4 regions of the Streptomyces sp. CRN 30 genome follow, and region 2 is predicted to be linked to each of the others. Evidence: riboswitches for the same ligand, from Rfam matches in the RefSeq annotation. Region 2 holds a riboswitch; each other region holds the start of a gene.

Region 1 (4,335 bases), on a different contig from region 2:
GGTCACCGCCACCGGCTTCGCGTTCACCGAGAACATCCTCTACCTCGGCACCGCCTTCGGCACCGACCAGATCACCGGCGGCCGGGGCATCGCCTCCGTCACCGCGGCGACGTTCTTCGTGCGCATCGTGATGTCGCCGTTCGCGCATCCGCTCTTCACGGTCCTCACCGGCCTCGGCTTCGGTCTCGCCGTGCTCGGCGGGGCCGGCCGGCGCGTCCGCCGCGTGCTGCTGCCCTTCGCCGGTCTGCTGCTGGCGATGGGCACGCACGCGCTGTGGAACGGTTCGTCGGCCTTCGGCGAGTACGGCTTCTTCGCGGTGTACGCGGTGTTCATGGTGCCGGTGTTCGGCCTGCTGACCTGGCTCGCGGTGTGGACCAGGCAGCGCGAGCTGGTCACCGTACGGACCGAGCTGCCCGTCTACGCGGTGGCGGGGTGGCTGACGCCGGCCGAGCCGTACGCGCTCGGCTCGATGCGGGCGCGGCGCGTCGCCCGGGACCACGCCCGCCGGTACGCCGGGAAGGAGGCGGCGCGGGCGGTGGCGGAGTACGAGGCGTACGCGACGTCGCTGGCGTTGCTGCGGCACCGGGCCCGGGGCGGCCGGGTGGGCGCCGACTTCGCCGTACGGGAGCGGGAGCTGCTGGAGCGGCTGTGGAGCCGGCGCGAGGTGGCGCGTCCGGCGCTGGACCACGCGGCGCGGGCCACGGCTCCGCCGGTTCCGGTGACGGTCCCGCCCTGGCCGGTGTACGGCGTGTACGGGCAGCCGGCCGCGCCGCCCGCGGCGTACCGCCCGCCGCCGTACGTGCCCCAGCCGTATGTGCCCCAGCCGTACGCCTGCAACCCGTACCGGCCGTGAACCGCCACGGACCGCGACGACCGCGGGACGGCGACGGCCCGCCGAACCGGCAGCCCTGACGTCGGGGGGTCGTCGCCAGGACCGCCGGGGTTCTCGGGGCGGGACGGTCCTACGGGTTGAGGCCCTTGCTCTGCAGCCAGGCCATCGGGTCGATGCCGGAGGCCGCGCCGTCGGGGTGGACCTCCAGGTGGAGGTGGGCGCCGGTGACGTTGCCGGTGGCGCCGACGCGGCCGATGACGTCGCCGGTGTTGACCTGCTGGCCGACGCTGACGCTGATCGAGGACTGGTGGCAGAACCACAGCTCGGTGCCGTCGTCGAGGGTGAGGATCGTGCGGTAGCCGTAGGAGCCGGCCCAGCCCGCCTCGGTGATCGTCCCGGTGTGGACGGCCTTGATGAGGGTGCCGGTGGGGGCGGCGAAGTCGAGTCCGGTGTGGTAGCCGGAGGACCAGTACGCGCCGGCCTGCCCGAAGGTCGAGGAGATCGTGTACGAGGAGGTCGGCAGGGCGTACTGCGCGGCGAGCTTGGCGAGCCGCTCGGCCTCGGCCTTCTTCGCGGCCTCCTCCTCCGCCTTCTTCTTGGCGGCGGCGGCCTTGGCCTCGGCCTTCTTCTCCGCCTCGGCGGCGGCTTCGGCGGCCTTCTTCTCGGCGGCCGCGGCGGCCTCCTCGGCGGCCTTGGTGTCGACCTGGTCCTGCTGCTGCTCGGCCTGCGCCATGATCCGCCCGACCAGTGCCTGGCCGGCGTCCGCGCTCTCCTCACCGCTGTCGGAGGCGACGGCGCCGACGGCGGCGATGGAGCTGAGCGGGGCGACGGCGGTGTCGTCGGCGGCCGCCTCGTCGTCGTCCGAGATGAGCGAGCCGACGTTCGGCAGGTCGGGCATGGATATCGAGACCGGCGGCTTGCCGGTCTGCGCGCTGGCCATGCCGCCGGCGCCGACGGCGGCTATGACACCGACGCCGAGGACGGTGGAGCTGCGGGCGAGTCCGCCGCGCTGCTTGGCGACGCGGTGCTTGCCGCGCACGGGCCGGATGGACTCGGCGGTGGGGTTCCACTCCTCGAAGGGACCCTCGTCGGGGCGGTAGCCGCCGTAGCCGAAGGTGTCGCCCTCGTGCTGGGCCGGCAGGAACGGGGCCTCGGGGGCAGGCCGGTTGGACGCCACGTGGGCGTACTCCTTTCCTTCCTTCTCGCCTACCGGGTTAGCTGACGGGTTCGGAGCAGGAAGGTCTCCTACGCGCGTATACGGGCTGTGGTCTCCACAGCCGTGGACGAGCGATTCACCCCAAGGTGGTGGTTCCCCGGTTCCCTTTGACGGGATTCGGCGCGTGCGCACGGAGCCGCCTTCTGTGACGGCTGGGACGACCGCGCTGCGTTATCGAACGTTAATAGACACGAGGTGCGTATTCCAAGCCGTTCCCCTTGATCATTAAGGGATCCCGCCGGAACCAAGGCCGCACGACCGGCGAAAACCGGGCGAGTTGACCCGGTACCGCCACACCACGGAATCGATCTACGCCACCCCTTGAAGCTGACCGTGCCTCAGTTGTTATGCGGAGGGCGCTCGGCACGTCACCCCCGGTGACAACGGTCAGGGACGGCGTACGGCGAGCAGCGCCATGTCGTCCGCCATGCCGCCCCCGGAGTGCCGGCGCACGTCCGCGGCGAGGACGTCGAGGAGCGCCTCGGGGTGCCGGAAGCTGCGGCCGGTGAGCCGGACGCACGGGTCGTAGAACTCGCCGTCGGCGTCGCGGGCCTCGGAGAGACCGTCGGTGTAGAGCAGCAGGGTGGCACCGCTGGGAAAAGTGGTCTCCTCGGCGCGGTCCGGCCAGACGCCCAGTTCGCCCATGCCGAGCGGCAGCGCGGGCTCGCGGGCGCTGAGCATGCGCAGGCGGCCGTCGGCGTAGAGCAGCAGCGGTGGCGGGTGGCCGCGGTTGACGACGCGGACGACTCCGTCGCCGTGCGGGAGTTCGACGAGGACGGCGGTGGTGAACCCCTCGAAGGCGTCGAGTCCCTCGCGGCGGGTGCCCTCGCGGGCCAGCGCCCGTTCGAGCCGCTGGGCGACCGCCTCCAGGGACGCCTCCTGCTCGGCGGCCTCGCGGAAGGCCCCGATGACGACGGCGACGGCGGCCACCGCGCCCATCCCCTTGCCGCGTACGTCCCCGACGATCAGGCGGATGCCGCGCGGGCTGTCCTGCACCGCGTAGAGGTCGCCGCCGATGAAGGCGTCGGCCTGGGCCGCCTCGTAGCAGGCGGCGATCTCGAAGCCGCCGAGCCGTTCGACGGGCTGGGGCAGGACGGCGCGCTGGGCCGCCTCGGCGATCTCGCGGGCGGTGGCGAGCCGCTCGTCGGTGCGGCGGACGAAGCCGTTGACGAGGACGGCGAGCGCGGCGACGGTCGCTATGGTCACCAGCTCGGTGATCGAGTCGATGTAGTGGGCGACGCCCTTGGAGAGCTGGAGGCCGATGACCGCGCCGACGACGGCGATGCCGGTGAACAGGGTGCCGCGCCGGGAGTAGAGCGGCGCGGCGAGCAGCGGAGCGGCGGTGTAGAGGGGGCCCGCGGTGAAGTAGCGCGGGGTGAGGAGGTCGTAGACGACGGCGACGACGACGAGGAGCAGGGGGAGCAGGCGCACGAGGGTGTGGGCGGAGGTGAACCGCCGTCCTTCCGCGCGCCCCGGGAGCCGGGTCGCTCCGGAGCCGTCGTCGCCGAGGCCGGGGTCGGGCACCGGATCGCCGGGCAGCCGGCCGCCGGCCCTGGCGTACGGTCCCTCGCCCACGTCACCAGGCCGCACGTCTCGCCTCCCGCCAACCTGTACCCGCCGCCGCTTCCCGTCCCGCCAGTCCAGGGTTCCCGGAGCGGGGGCGGGCGGCGAGCGCAGAGGGCCGTACGGATGAACGCGGGCGCGTGGGAGCCTGCGGGGAAACGCACCGGAGGCCGGAACCCTGTCGGATTCCGGCCTCCGGCCTTCAGTAGCGGGGACAGGATTTGAACCTGCGACCTCTGGGTTATGAGCCCAGCGAGCTACCGAGCTGCTCCACCCCGCGTCGTTGTGTCTTCAGTGTACGCCATCCGCGGGGTGCTCGTCACACGCGTATCGCGCGCCCCTCGTCCGCGGTATCCGCCGGGTCGTCCGGCGGGGTCATCGGCCCGGGTTGCCGGCGTGGGTGAGGGTCTCCCAGGAGACGAAGAGGTCGTCGGTCCCGGCGGGGCGGGTCCTGGCCGCGAGCCTGTGCGCGGCGGGCACGGAGGTGCCGGCCCGGTTCTCCAGGTGGTTGAGGGCGACCTCCAGGTCGGGCCCGAGGTTGCGCTCGACCTTGCCGCCGCAGAGCCAGCGGGGCGTGGTGCCGGCCGCCTGCTGCCGGGCGTGCAGCGCCAGCGCGGCGGTGAGCCGGTCCTGCACCTCGCCGTACAGGTCGACGCCCTGGTGCCAGGCGGTCTCGGCGATGTGGGCGGTGGCGGCGATGGAGTAGCCGACGTGGGCGAAGTTG
Region 2 (4,335 bases):
GCTCCAGGAGTTCGAGCGGCCCGACGGCCACCTCCAGGATCTCGCGGCCACCGACATCCTGCGCAGCAGGGAACTCGGCATCCCGCGCTACAACGAGTTCCGCCGGCTGCTCCGGCTGAAGCCGGCCGCCGACTTCTCCGAACTCACCCCCAACGCGGAGTGGGCCGACCAGATCCGGCGCGTCTACCGGGGCGACATCGAGAAGGTCGACCTGACCGTCGGTCTCTTCGCGGAGAAGCTCCCCGCCGGATTCGCTTTCAGCGACACGGCGTTCCGCATCTTCATCCTGATGGCGTCCCGCCGCCTCAACAGCGACCGGTTCTTCACGAAGTACTACACCCCCCAGGTGTACTCGAAGGCCGGGCTGCGCTGGATCGACGACAACACCATGGTGAGCGTGCTGCTGCGGCACCACCCGGAGCTGCGCACGGCCCTGTCCGGGGTGGAGAACGCGTTCTGGCCGTGGAACGTGGCAGGGAAACCGTAGGAGGTGAGTGTGATGGCGACCGACCTCAAGGCGGACCTCGTCCTGGAGGGCGGCGGAGTACGCGGCCTGGGTGCCGCGGGCGCCGTCATCGGCCTGCTGGAGGAGGGCTACGCCTTTCCCCGGGTCGCCGGTACGTCCGTGGGCGCCATCGCCGCGGCCCTGGTGGCCGCCGGGGTGGGACCCAAGGAACTGCGCGACATCATGAACCGCCTGGACCTGACCCGCATCCCCGACCGCGGGCCGCCCGGCCTGCCGCTGCTGAGCGAGGGCATCTCCCTCCTCGGCGGGCGCGGCGCCTACCGGGGCGACTGGATCCGCGACTGGCTGGAGCGGGAACTGGGCGACCTCGGCGTCACCACCTTCGGCCAGCTCCGCTACGACGACCCGGAGGGCGACAGCGACCTGCCGGAGAACAAACGGTACAAACTGGTCGTGATGGCCACGGATGTGACCCACGGACGGCTGCTCAGGCTCCCCTGGGACTACTGGCTCTACGACCTCGACCCCGACGAGCAGAAGGTCGCCGACGCGGTCCGCTGCTCGCTGTCGATCCCGTTCTACTTCCGGCCGTGCACCCTGACCCACCGCGCGACCGGCGAGCAGTCGGTGATCGTGGACGGGGGCATCCTGTCCAACTTCGCCGTGGACACCTGGGACCGCACCGACGGAAAACCCGCCCGGTGGGACACGATCGGCGTGCGCATCCTGCCCGAGCTGCCCGCCGGGATCGCACAGCTCTTCCCGGCCGCGGCCGTGGTGATGTCCCCGGTGCTGCGCCTGCTGCAACAGGTGGTGGCGACGGCCCTGGTGGGCCGGGACCAGACGAGCCTGGAGCGGCCGGGGGTCCGGGACCGGACGTTCGCCGTGGCCTGTCAGAACGTCGGCATCACCGACTTCGGCATCGGCGAGGAGGCAAGGGAGGCGCTGGTCGAGGAGGGGCGCCAGGCCGCGAGCGAGTTCGTACGGCGCAGGCGGTCGTGACGGTGCCGGCCGGCTAGCGCGGTCCGAATAGAACGGTATGCCCTGACGTGCCCCGATCCCGTGCCCGACGGATCGGGGCACGTGAGCAGCGTCATAGATATGCGAGATCCGTGACGTTGTGCCCCTTTTCATGCCCATGCAAAACAGGGCCCTGTCATGGGCGTTCACCCCCGGCGGCCCGGCCGCGGTGCACGGAGGGTGACGGATCTTCCTCGCGGTGGATCAAGCGGAACACCCTTCCCGCGCAACCCACGCTTGTCCCTGTGCGTCCTGGTCCCTTACGTTCCTCACCGATCCGGACGGACGCCTAATCCTGCCGCCGCCCGGAGCCCGAACCCACTCACCACCCGTCACGGCAGGAGCGGGGGACCCACAGGTACGACCGCCTGTTCCGGTTCCCGGGACGGCTAGGGGTCAAGCCGCGCCCACGGCACGGCCGGGCATCTCCAGCCCGAACCCGACAGCTCACCTCGCAGGCGCCGGAGAGGGAACTCGACATGCCCGCGAAGGGTAAGCACCGTCGTACCAGGACCAGCCGCCTGGCCCGCACCATCGCCGCCGCCGGAACCGGCGGCGCCGCGCTCGCGCTGCCGCTGATCGGAGCCGCCGGCGCCCACGCCGCCGACGCGCAGCAGGACACGTACACCGTCGTGGCCGGCGACTCCCTGGTGAAGATCGCCGACGCCCAGGACGTCGACGGCGGCTGGAAGCAGCTCTACGCCGACAACCGCGACGCCATCGGCGACGACCCGGCCCTGATCCGCCCCGGTCTGAAGCTCACCCTCGACGGCGGCGACAAGGCCGGCACGACGAACGCGACGGCCTCCTCCGCCAAGACCGCGGCGGCCGCGACGGACGACACCTCCGCCGGCTTCGTCTCGCCCGTCAGCGGCGGCACCGTCGGCACCCCGTACCACCAGTCCGGCTCCATGTGGTCCAGCGGCTACCACACCGGCACCGACTTCGTCGTCCCGACCGGCACCTCGCTGAAGGCCGTCGGCGCCGGCACCGTCGTCTCCGCCGGCTGGGGCGGCGCGTACGGCAACCAGGTCGTCATCCAGCTCGCCGACGGCCACTACGCCCAGTACGCCCACCTGTCCGCGCTCTCCGTCTCCAGCGGTGACTCCGTGACCGCCGGGCAGCAGATAGGTCTCTCCGGCGCCACCGGCAACGTGACCGGACCGCACCTGCACTTCGAGATCCGCACCACGCCGGATTACGGCTCGGACATCGACCCGATCGCGTACCTGCGCTCGCAGGGCGTCTCCGTCTGAATTCCGCTCCCCGCGAGCACGGCCCGCCGCTTCTGCGGCGGGCCGCGCTTATTCCGGAATTGGTGAACACTTTAGGAGTGGCTTTTCTCACCGCCCGTCAACCCCTGCCTACGGTCGCGTAGGTCACAAACAGAGGTGAATCATGGGCCGACGTGGACGATTCGAAGAGTGAGAAGAGCGACGAGAGAGCAGTCATCGGGTCGTACGTGGCGGTGGGCGACAGCTTCACCGAGGGCGTCGGCGACCGCGGCCCGGACGGGGCGTTCGTCGGCTGGGCCGACCGTTTCGCCGTCCTCCTCGCCGACCGGCGGCCGGAGGGCGACTTCACCTACACCAACCTGGCCGTGCGCGGCCGGCTGCTCGACCGCATCGTCGAGGACCAGGTACCCCGGGCCGCCGAGCTCGCACCCGACCTGGTGTCGTTCTGCGCGGGGGGTAACGACATCATCCGGCCGGGCACCGACCCCGACGAGCTGGCCGAGCGGTTCGAGCGGGCGGTCGCCGCGCTCACCGCGACGGCCGGGACGGTCCTGGTGACGACCGGGTTCGACACCCGCGGGATACCGGTCCTCAAGCACCTGCGGGGCAAGATCGCGACGTACAACGGGCACGTGCGGGCCGTTGCCGACCGCTACGGCTGCCCCGTGCTCGACCTGTGGTCGCTGCGCAGCGTCCAGGACCGCCGGGCCTGGGACAACGACCGGCTGCACCTCTCTCCCGAGGGGCACACGCGCGTGGCGCTCCGCGCCGGGCAGCTCCTCGGCCTGCCGGTGCCCGCCGACCCGGACCAGCCCTGGCCGCCACTGCCGCCGCGCGGCACGCTGGAGGTCCGCCGGGACGACGTGCACTGGGCGCGGGAGTACCTGGTGCCGTGGATCGGCCGCCGGCTGCGCGGCGAGTCCTCCGGCGACCACGTCACGGCCAAGGGGACGCTGTCGCCGGCCGACATCAGGACCCGGATCGCGGCGGTGGCCTGACGGCGAGGCCGGCGCGCCGCGTGTGGCGTGCGGGGCGTACGGATGTGACGGCCGGAAGCGACGGCTGTCACACAGGCCGACCATAATGGAGGTCTGACCTACTCCACCTGGAGGTACCGTGGCCGGTTTCCGTATCCCGAATGCCGGGCTCCGCGCGCCGCGGCCCGCGGCCTTCGGCGCGGACCCGAGCGGCGAGCGCATGGCGCGCATCCGCAATTCCCCGCACTTCGCGAACGGCGTCTTCCAGAACCCGGGAGGCACCGCCCGCACCATGCCCTCCGGATCGTCGGCGGAGCTGGCCAAGACCTACCTCGACCGCCGGGCGCGGGCCCGGCGGTCCCCCGGCGGAACGATCCCCGTGCACCCCACCACGGTCGCCGACCTGGCCCGCCCGCCGGCCACGGGACTGCGGATCACCTGGGCCGGGCACTCCAGCGTGCTGGTGGAGGTGGACGGGCAGCGGGTCCTCTTCGACCCGGTGTGGGGCGAGCGCTGCTCCCCGTTCCCGTTCGCCGGTCCCAAGCGGCTGCACCCGGTGCCGCTGCCGCTGGCCGCCCTCGGCCCGGTGGACGTCGTCGTCATCTCGCACGACCACTACGACCACCTGGACATGCCG
Region 3 (4,335 bases), on a different contig from region 2:
TGACGATCGCCAAGGCCGGCGGCAACCCCGTCAACGCGGCCTCCATGCTGGCGGTCCTCGGCCTCGGCGCCAAGGGCGGCGAGGAGGTCGTCCTCGCCTCCGACGCCGAGGGCGCGGACGCCGCGCTGGACCGGCTGGCCAAGCTGGTCTCCGAGGGGCTCGACGAGCTCCCCGAGACCGTCTGAGCCGCGCCGGGGTGACGCCGTAGCCGTCACCGACGCATACGCATACGTGAAGGGCTCGTCCGATTCGCCGGGCGGGCCCTTCACATTACCTTCCGGCGGGTGGCGCATTCCGCCGCTGGCCGACGGTGCAATTCCTCTCCGCGCGCAGCTCTATATCCTCTGCGCAGGCAGCGGAAAAAGCCCCCCGGAAATTACACTGCACTTTGTATACGGCTTCCGTGTTAATGCCGCGCGCTCGACATGTTTACGTGGTGTTGCGAAGTCCTCACACGGTCGGCGCGGTCCCCGTGGGGGAAGCGCAGCCGGTGCGTGTCGGCCGCCCGCTCCTGGTGCAGGGCCGTGATCGCCCGCGCCCGGTCGCCGTCCCCGCGCGCGACGGCGTCGACGATGCCGCCGTGCTCGGCCCAGGACCGCACCGGATCGGCGGGCGCCTCCACCGTGTACATCCAGGCGATCTTGTGCCGCAACTGGGCGAGGGTCGAGGTCAGCGCGGGGCTGCCGGACGCCTGGGCGAGCGTCTCGTGGAACCAGCCGCCCAAGGAGCGCAGGTCCTCGCTGTGGCCCCGGCGCGCCCGCTCCTGCCCCAGTCTGACCAGGCCGCGCAGCACCTTGAGGTGTGCCTCGGTGCGGCGCTGGGCGGCCCGTGCGGCGCCCAGCGGCTCCAGCAGCGTGCGCATCTCCAGCACGTCGGCGGCCTCCTGCTCGGTCGGCTCCGCGACACACGCGCCCGCGTGCCGGCGGGTGACCACGAAGCCCTCCGCCTCCAGGGTGCGCAGGGCCTCGCGCACGGGGACGCGCGAGACGCCGTAGCGGCGGGCCAGCACTTCCTCGGTGAGTCTGCTGCCGCGCTCGTGGACCCCCGCGACGATGTCATCACGGATCGCCGTGCATACCGAGTGCGCCGGAATACGCATGACCGGACCTCCGCCTTAATACCCGTGATGCGCCGCCGATTGACGCGTGTTCCCGCGACTCTATTGCAGGGCACCGGAATTTCCGACGCCGGGCCGGAATCCATGGATATTTTTTGGACAGCGGACGTGTCACAACGGACATGTCATCACGACATGCCGCAACGGACGCGGCGCACTGACCCCTCACCACGGAACGCCTCACCACGGAACGCCTCACCACAGGGCGCGTCACCACGGAGCGCGCCACCGCGGACGGCGAAAGCCCCGGCTCGGGGGAGAGCCGGGGCTTCCTGGGGCTTCTGGGCCTTCGGGCGCGGGGCGGGGTGTCCGCCGCCGGGGGCTCGCTCTCCGGTCCAGGGGGCGCCGCCCCATGGGTCGTCGCCTGAGGGACTGTCGCCGCAGGATGAACGTCTCAGGGGGTCAGACGTTCACGCCGTGCGCGCGCAGATAGGCGACGGGGTCGATGTCGGTGCCGTACTCGGCCGTCGTACGGACCTCGAAGTGCAGGTGCGCACCGGTGACGTTGCCGGTCGCCCCGGAGACGGCGATCTGCTGGCCCGGGACGACCGCCTGGCCGACGGACACACCGATGGACGACAGGTGGCCGTACTGGGTGTACGTGCCGTCGTTCATCCGGAGCACGATCTGGTAGCCGTACGAGCCGCCCCAGCCCGCCTCCACGACGGTGCCGGAGCCGACCGCCTGGACGGCCGTGCCGGAGGCGGCGTGGAAGTCGACGCCGGTGTGGCTGCCGGAGGACCAGACGGCGCCACCGCTCTTGTAGCCGGTCGAGACGTACGAGCCGGCGATCGGGGAGACATAGGTGCTCAGACGCTTGCGCTCGGCCTCGCGGGCGGCGCGCTCCTCGGCCTCGCGGTCCTCCTCGGCCTTCACCGAGGCGAGCTGCACCGCCAGCGCCTCGGCCTCCTCGCGGGCCCGCTTCTGCGCGGCGGCCGCCTCGGCTGCCTGCCGCTGGGCGGCGGCCTGGGCGCCGACCTGCTCGGCCATCGAGTCGCCGATGCTGAGGGCCAGGGTGAGGCCGGTCTGCTCGGCGGAGGGGTCCGCGGCGAGCGCGGGAGAGGCCAGGGTCCCGATGACGCCGGTGGTGGTGAGCGCGGCGACACCCACGGTGCGCGTGGTGGCCTGCTTCACCCGGCTGGGACGACGGTGCTTCCCGGTGGCGCAGCTGAACGCCATGAAGTGGCTGGTCCTTTCCTTCCCTCTCGCCTACCGGGTTAGCTGACGGGTTCGGAGCAGGAAGGTCTCCTACGAGCTCCCTCCACCAGGTGGAGAGCGCCCGATTCACCCCAGGGGACTTCGGTTGGGTCCCCGGCTCCCCTGGCTCGCGCCATGCGGGGACTCGGCGATGACTGTCCGGCGCCGCGGGTGCGGCATGGTGCCTGACGAACAGCCGGACCGACGCTAAGGGTCCCGTCTTTCGAACAACAAACGAAAGACAGGTTTTGTAGCGTACGCCACAGGGCAGACAGCCCAACTCGGCCCCAATACGGGCAAAGCGGGACCCTGGTGGTTCTTCAGCCACCAGGGTCCCGCTGTCGGCGCCAGGCCGGCGGCTTCCGTCCGCCCGGCCCCGCCCGGCCCCTACTCCGCCCGGACGACGGTCACTTCGCCGATGCCGAGGGCGCCCACGGGCTCCTCGATCTGTGCCGCGTCGCCGACCAGGACGGTCACCAGCCGGTCCCCGGGGAAGGCGTTCACGGCGGCGGCGGTGGCCTCCACCGTGCCCGTCTCGGCCAACTGCCGGTACAGCGTCGCCTGGTAGTCGTCGGGCAGGTGCTGCTCGACCTGGTCGGCCAGCGTGCCCGCGACGGCCGCCGCCGTCTCGTACTTCAGGGGCGCGACCCCGACGAGGTTCTGCACCGCGACGTCGCGCTCGGCGTCCGTCAGGCCGCCCTCGGCGAGGGTGCGCAGCACGGTCCACAGGTCCGCCAGCGCGGGACCGGTGTTGGGCGTGTCGACGGAACCGCTGATGGCGAGCAGCGAGGCCCCGGTGCCGTCGGGCGCGGAGCGCAGCACCTGGCCGAACGCCCGCACACCGTAGGTGTAACCCTTCTCCTCGCGCAGCACGCGGTCGAGGCGCGAGGTGAGGGTGCCGCCGAGGCAGTAGGTGCCGAGCACCTGGGCGGGCCACACCCGGTCGTGCCGGTCCGGGCCGACGCGGCCGATGAGCAGCTGCGTCTGGACGGCGCCGGGGCGGTCCACGATGACGACGCGGCCGGTGTCGTCGGCGGTCACCGGCTCCACGGGCCGCGGCTCGGCCGAGGAGCCGGTCCAGGCGCCCAGGGTGTCGCCGAGCAGCCCGTCGAGGTCCACGTCGGTGAGGTCGCCGACGACGACCGCGGTGGCCGTGGCCGGGCGGACGTGCTTCTCGTAGAAGGCGCGCACGGCCGCCGAGTCGATGGCCGCGACGGTGTCCTCGGTGCCCTGGCGCGGGCGCGACATGCGCGAGGAGGCCGGGAACAGCTGCCTGGAGAGCTCCTTGGCGGCGCGGCGGGCCGGGTTGGCCAGCTCGTGCGGGATCTCGTCGAGCCGGTTGCGCACCAGCCGTTCGACCTCGCCGTCGTCGAACGCGGGCGCCCTGAGGGCGTCGGCGAGCAGGCCGAGCGCCTTGGGCAGCCGGGAGACGGGCACCTCGAGGCTGATGCGGACGCCGGAGTGGTCGGCGTGCGCGTCGAGGGTGGCGCCGCAGCGCTCCAGCTCGGCGGCGAACTCCTCGGCGGAGTGCTTGTCGGTGCCCTCGGTGAAGGCGCGCGCCATGATCGTGGCGACGCCGTCGAGGCCCGTCGGCTCGGCGTCCAGGGGCGCGTCGAGCAGCACCTCCACGGCGACGACCTGCTGGCCGGGGCGGTGGCAGCGCAGCACGGTCAGCCCGTTGTCCAGGGTGCCGCGCTCGGGGGCCGGGAACGCCCAGGGCCGGGCCTCGCCGGCCCGGGGCTGCGGGTGGAAGTCCATGGTGGCGAGTTCGGTCACTTCGCCGGCTCCTCGTTCTCGTCGGTGGCTACGGCGGTGGCGGCGGCCTCGGGATCCTCCGCGGCCTCCTCGGCGGCGACCGGCTCGTACACGAGCACCGCGCGGTTGTCGGGCCGCAGGCGGGCCTTGGCGATCTCCCGCACTTCCTCGGCGCTCACGTCGAGGACGCGCTGCACGGCGGTCAGCGCGAGCTGCGGGTCGCCGAACAGGACCGCGTACCGGCACAGTTCGTCGGCGCGGCCCGC
Region 4 (4,335 bases), on a different contig from region 2:
GAACGCCGGCACGAGGCCGATGGTCGCGGCCGCCACGCCCACCACGGTGACCGGGACGACGTACCGCGCGGCCCTGCGCCGTCCGCCGCGCACGTCCCCGGCCTCGCCGGTCGTGGCGCTGTCGTCGGATTTGAACGGTGCCATATGTGCCTTACCTCCGTAGTAGGCGGCGGCCAGGTCGTCGCACCGCGCCGCATTGCCCGTGCCGCGTCGCGGTGCCCGTGGCGTCGTACTCGCACGGCGTCGTTCTCGCACGCGTCGTCGTCCACCTCGAGCCGCCATTCTCACCCGAACCAGTGAGGATTGGTGCTTTCCATCCGACCAAATCGGCCATCCGGAAGCGTCAGACCGCGGGATCAATTCCACGTACTGCTGAGGGATGACATACGGAGGCGGCGCCTTCCCCGCCCCGTAGGGGTCGCCGGGAGGGCGCCGCGTCCACCGTCCTGCGGTGCGGGGCGTACGCCACGCACCCTCGGCCGTCAGCCGGCCCGGTGCACCACCGCGTCGCACAGTTCCACGAGCGCGCTCTTGGCGTCGCACTCCGGCAGCGGCGCCAGTGTCGACCGGGCCTCCTCCGCGTACCGCACGGTGTCCCGCCGGGCCTGCTCCAGCGCCGGGTGGGCCCGCAGCCGGGACAGCGCGTCGGCGAGGCGCGCGTCGTCGGTCAGGTCGCCGTCCAGCAGCTCGCACAGCTCGGCGTCCTCGGCCAGCCCCAGCCGCGCGGCCCGCTCCCGCAGCCGCAGCACCGGCATCGTGGGGACACCCTCACGCAGATCGGTCCCCGGCGTCTTCCCCGACTCGCGGGTGTCGGAGGCGACGTCCAGCACGTCGTCCGCCAGCTGGAACGCGATGCCCAGCCGCTCCCCGTACTGCGTCAGCACGTCCACGACCGTCTCGTCGGCGCCGGACATCATCGCCCCGAACCGTCCGGAGACGGCCACCAGCGAGCCGGTCTTCCCGCCGAGGACCTCCAGGTAGTGCTCGATGGGGTCCCGCCCGTCGCGCGGCCCGACGGTCTCCAGGATCTGCCCGGTGACCAGCCGTTCGAACGCCTCGGCCTGGATCCGGACCGCCTCGTGCCCCAGGTCGGCCACCACGTGCGAGGCCCGGGCGAACAGGAAGTCCCCGGTCAGCACGGCGACGGAGTTGCCCCAGCGGGCGTTCGCGCTCGGCACCGCGCGGCGCACGTCCGCCTCGTCCATCACGTCGTCGTGGTACAGCGTGGCCAGGTGCGTCAGCTCGACGACCACGGCGGAGGGCACGATGCCCGGCGCGTGCGGGTCCCCGAACTGCGCCGCGAGCATCACCAGCAGCGGCCGGAACCGCTTCCCGCCCGCCTTCAGCAGGTGCTGCGCGGCCTCCTGGATGAAGGGGACCTCGCTCTTCGTGGCCTCGAACAAACCTTCCTCGACGGCCGTCAATCCGGCCTGGACATCGGCTTCCAGAGCCTGGTCCCGCACGCTCAGCCCGAACGGCTCGACGACGGTCACGAGAGGTCTCCTGTCTGCTGACGTCTGCTGACGGTCATACGGTCGGTCACACGGACGGTCACGGTCTCAAGGTCGATGACATAGTTTGTCGATCTGTCGCTGCCATCACCCGAGTCAGCGTATCCGGTCACCTTTCGATCACCACGAGCGCCCACCGGTCCACCCCGGGCGGCATCGGCACACACCGGTCATGTTCTTGATCAGCTGATACGTACGGACATGCCTCGACCCACACGGCTCCACCGGCGGCTCTCCTCACGGCCCCCGAGTGATCATCCCCGACACCCGGCGCATCCGCTCCGCGCCCGCTCCGCATACCCGGTGCGGACCATGTGTCACGGGCGCAGCCTCCCGTCACCGCCCCGTGACTCCCTGCCACCTTTACGCCACCCCCAGTCGCCGCTCCGCACGGACACCCTTCCCCCATGATCCTTCCAGCCCGTGAGTCGAGTCACACGGGGGCCTTTGTGACCACACCTTCGAAGCGCGAGCACTTTGCCTTTGCAGAAGGAAAGTTGGAGTCGACCGACCGGGCATTTCGATCTCCTTTAGCCCCGCCAGCACGTCACCAGAGAGACTCACGTCACCCATCCACCCTTGTTTCACCTGTGTGCTCTCGCATACGTTCACGTCCATCCGGGCGGAACGCCGAATCCTGCCGCCGCCCGCGACCCCTTTGACCGACTCACTCACGCAGGGCAGGAGCGGGGGACCCAGGCAAGCCGCCGGTCAGTAGGTCCGGACCGGCTCGGGGTGAAGCCGCGCACACCACTCGCCGCTCGTCATGCGTCGTGCGGGCCGTGCACGGCCGGGCACCTTTCCGCCCGAACCCGACAGCTCACCTCGCAGGCGCCGGAGAGGAAACGCGCCATGCCCGCACGAGGCAAGCACCGCCGCCCCAGAACCAGCCCGCTCGCCCGAGGTGTCCTCGCCGTCGCCGGAACCGGTGCGGCCGCCCTCGCCCTTCCGCTCATGGGCGCGACGAGCGCCAGTGCCGCACAGCCGGCCCAGGTCCGGACCGCACCCCAGGCCGCCGCCCCGACGTACACCGTGCTCGCGGGCGACACGCTCACCGGGATCGCGGACGAGCACGCCGTCGACGGCGGCTGGCGACAGCTGTACGAGGACAACCGCGCGGTCGTCGGTGACGACCCGCAACTCATCCGCCCGGGTCTGGAACTCACGGTCGGTGCGGCCGGGGAGTCCGGCACGGACACGGCGACCGCGGTCACCCCCGCCTCCGTCACGACCTACGCCGACAACCTCGACGGCTGGATCCGTGAGGCCCTGGACGTCATGGGGCAGAACGGCATACCGGGAACGTACGACGGCATCCACCGCAACGTCATGCGCGAGTCGTCCGGCAACCCGCAGGCCATCAACAACTGGGACTCGAACGCCGCGGCGGGCACCCCGTCCAAGGGCCTGCTCCAGGTCATCGACCCGACGTTCGCCGCGTACCACGTCTCCGGCACGGTGTACGACCCGTACGACCCGGTCTCGAACATCGTGGCGGCGTGCAACTACGCCGCCGCGCGGTACGGCTCGATCGACAACGTCTTCGGTCCGTACTGACCCGGCTCCCCGGCGTGGCCACACCCGGCCACGGCAACGCTCACCCCGGAAACAGCCGCTCCAGCACCACGGCGACCCCGTCCTCCTCGTTCGACAGGGTCACCTCGTCGGCGACGGCCTTGAGTTCCGGGTGGGCGTTGCCCATGGCCACCCCGCGTGCGGCCCAGCCGAACATGGGGATGTCGTTCGGCATGTCACCGAAGGCGACGGTGTCCGCCGGGCTCACCCCGAGCCGCCGGGCGGCCCTGTCCAGGCCCGTCGCCTTCGTGACGCCACATGGCTGAAGTTCGACGGTCCCGGGCCCCGACATGGTGACCGTCGCCAGCGAGCCGACCACTCGGCGGGCCGCCGCCGTCAACTCGTCGTCGCTCAGCGTGGGGTGACGCAGCAGCACCTTGCTGATGGGCGCGCCCCACAGTTCCTCGCGCCGCCGCACCGGTACGGCGGGAAGCATCGGCTGCGGCATCAGGTAACCCGGCTCGATGAGGGTGCTCCCCTCCGCCCCGTCCTGGTCGACGGCCGCGTACACCTCCCCGACCTCGGCCTCGATCTTCTCCAGCGCGGTCTCCGCGAGTTCCCTGTCCAGGGTCACGGACCAGATCAGCCGATCCGCGCCGGCGTCGTACAGCTGCGCGCCCTGCCCGCACACCGCAAGCCCCCTGCTGCCGAGCTCCCGCAGCAGGGGGCGTACGAGTGGGGCGGGCCGTCCCGTCGCGACCAGGTGCCGCGCACCGGCGGCCGCAGCTCTCGCGAGAGCGGAGCGGGACCTGGCGGAGAGCGTGTGGTCGCCGCGGAGCAGCGTTCCGTCCAGGTCAGTGGCGATGAGGGCGTACACGGTGCGCGGCGTCATGATCAGAGAATACGGACCGGCAGGGCTCATCCGTCCGGCGCTAACCGGACGACGTACCCCCTTGCGGCACCGTGAACTCCCGCCCCCGGACAGCGCGGTTCACGGTGGCACGCACCGCGTCCCACCGCTCACCGGTGGGCGGCCGCCAGGTGCCTGACCAGCCGCCGCGAGGCGAACTCCGTGCCGCACACGAACCGCATCACCGGCCCGTACGAGGCCGCCGCGGGCAGCCCCGTGAAGTACAGCCCGGGCACCGACGAGCGATATCCGGCCCCGAGCCGCGGTGCTCCCCGGCTCACCGCCAGCTCCGTACGCAACTCGTGGCCGATGAAGTCCATCGCCGCCAGGTCCACCCGGTAGCCCGTGGCCGCGATCACGTGGTCGGCCGACAGTTCCTCCATGCGCCCCTCGTGGGTG

The links. Region 2 has a riboswitch for cyclic di-AMP ahead of UW392_RS56960 (LysM peptidoglycan-binding domain-containing M23 family metallopeptidase). Riboswitches for the same ligand answer to the same signal wherever they lie in the genome.
Region 1: it holds a riboswitch for cyclic di-AMP, as region 2 does, so the genes downstream of both, UW392_RS05550 (M23 family metallopeptidase) here and UW392_RS56960 (LysM peptidoglycan-binding domain-containing M23 family metallopeptidase) in region 2, are expected to answer to the same signal.
Region 3: it holds a riboswitch for cyclic di-AMP, as region 2 does, so the genes downstream of both, UW392_RS38965 (M23 family metallopeptidase) here and UW392_RS56960 (LysM peptidoglycan-binding domain-containing M23 family metallopeptidase) in region 2, are expected to answer to the same signal.
Region 4: it holds a riboswitch for cyclic di-AMP, as region 2 does, so the genes downstream of both, UW392_RS21295 (LysM peptidoglycan-binding domain-containing protein) here and UW392_RS56960 (LysM peptidoglycan-binding domain-containing M23 family metallopeptidase) in region 2, are expected to answer to the same signal.

The regions. Positions count from the first base shown of each region.
Region 1 covers NZ_JAVRHI010000057.1:15,904-20,238, forward strand. Annotated here, with positions in the region: gene UW392_RS05545 (PrsW family intramembrane metalloprotease) at 1-853, shown strand, start outside; gene UW392_RS05550 (M23 family metallopeptidase) at 963-2,009, opposite strand; cyclic di-AMP (ydaO/yuaA leader) riboswitch at 2,021-2,181, opposite strand; gene UW392_RS05555 (PP2C family protein-serine/threonine phosphatase) at 2,436-3,638, opposite strand; tRNA gene UW392_RS05560 (tRNA-Met) at 3,818-3,891, opposite strand; gene UW392_RS05565 (alginate lyase family protein) at 3,987-4,335, opposite strand, start outside.
Region 2 covers NZ_JAVRHI010000500.1:10,639-14,973, forward strand. Annotated here, with positions in the region: gene UW392_RS56950 (peroxidase family protein) at 1-487, shown strand, start outside; gene UW392_RS56955 (patatin-like phospholipase family protein) at 500-1,468, shown strand; cyclic di-AMP (ydaO/yuaA leader) riboswitch at 1,807-1,962, shown strand; gene UW392_RS56960 (LysM peptidoglycan-binding domain-containing M23 family metallopeptidase) at 1,966-2,742, shown strand; gene UW392_RS56965 (SGNH/GDSL hydrolase family protein) at 2,895-3,719, shown strand; gene UW392_RS56970 (MBL fold metallo-hydrolase) at 3,838-4,335, shown strand, end outside.
Region 3 covers NZ_JAVRHI010000368.1:7,660-11,994, reverse strand. Annotated here, with positions in the region: gene UW392_RS38975 (HPr family phosphocarrier protein) at 1-185, shown strand, start outside; gene UW392_RS38970 (GntR family transcriptional regulator) at 407-1,099, opposite strand; gene UW392_RS38965 (M23 family metallopeptidase) at 1,520-2,296, opposite strand; cyclic di-AMP (ydaO/yuaA leader) riboswitch at 2,309-2,475, opposite strand; gene UW392_RS38960 (pitrilysin family protein) at 2,702-4,090, opposite strand; gene UW392_RS38955 (pitrilysin family protein) at 4,087-4,335, opposite strand, start outside.
Region 4 covers NZ_JAVRHI010000202.1:28,197-32,531, forward strand. Annotated here, with positions in the region: gene UW392_RS21285 (sigma-E factor regulatory protein RseB domain-containing protein) at 1-144, opposite strand, end outside; gene UW392_RS21290 (polyprenyl synthetase family protein) at 483-1,493, opposite strand; cyclic di-AMP (ydaO/yuaA leader) riboswitch at 2,162-2,358, shown strand; gene UW392_RS21295 (LysM peptidoglycan-binding domain-containing protein) at 2,364-3,068, shown strand; gene UW392_RS21300 (HAD family hydrolase) at 3,109-3,918, opposite strand; gene UW392_RS21305 (FAD-dependent oxidoreductase) at 4,047-4,335, opposite strand, start outside.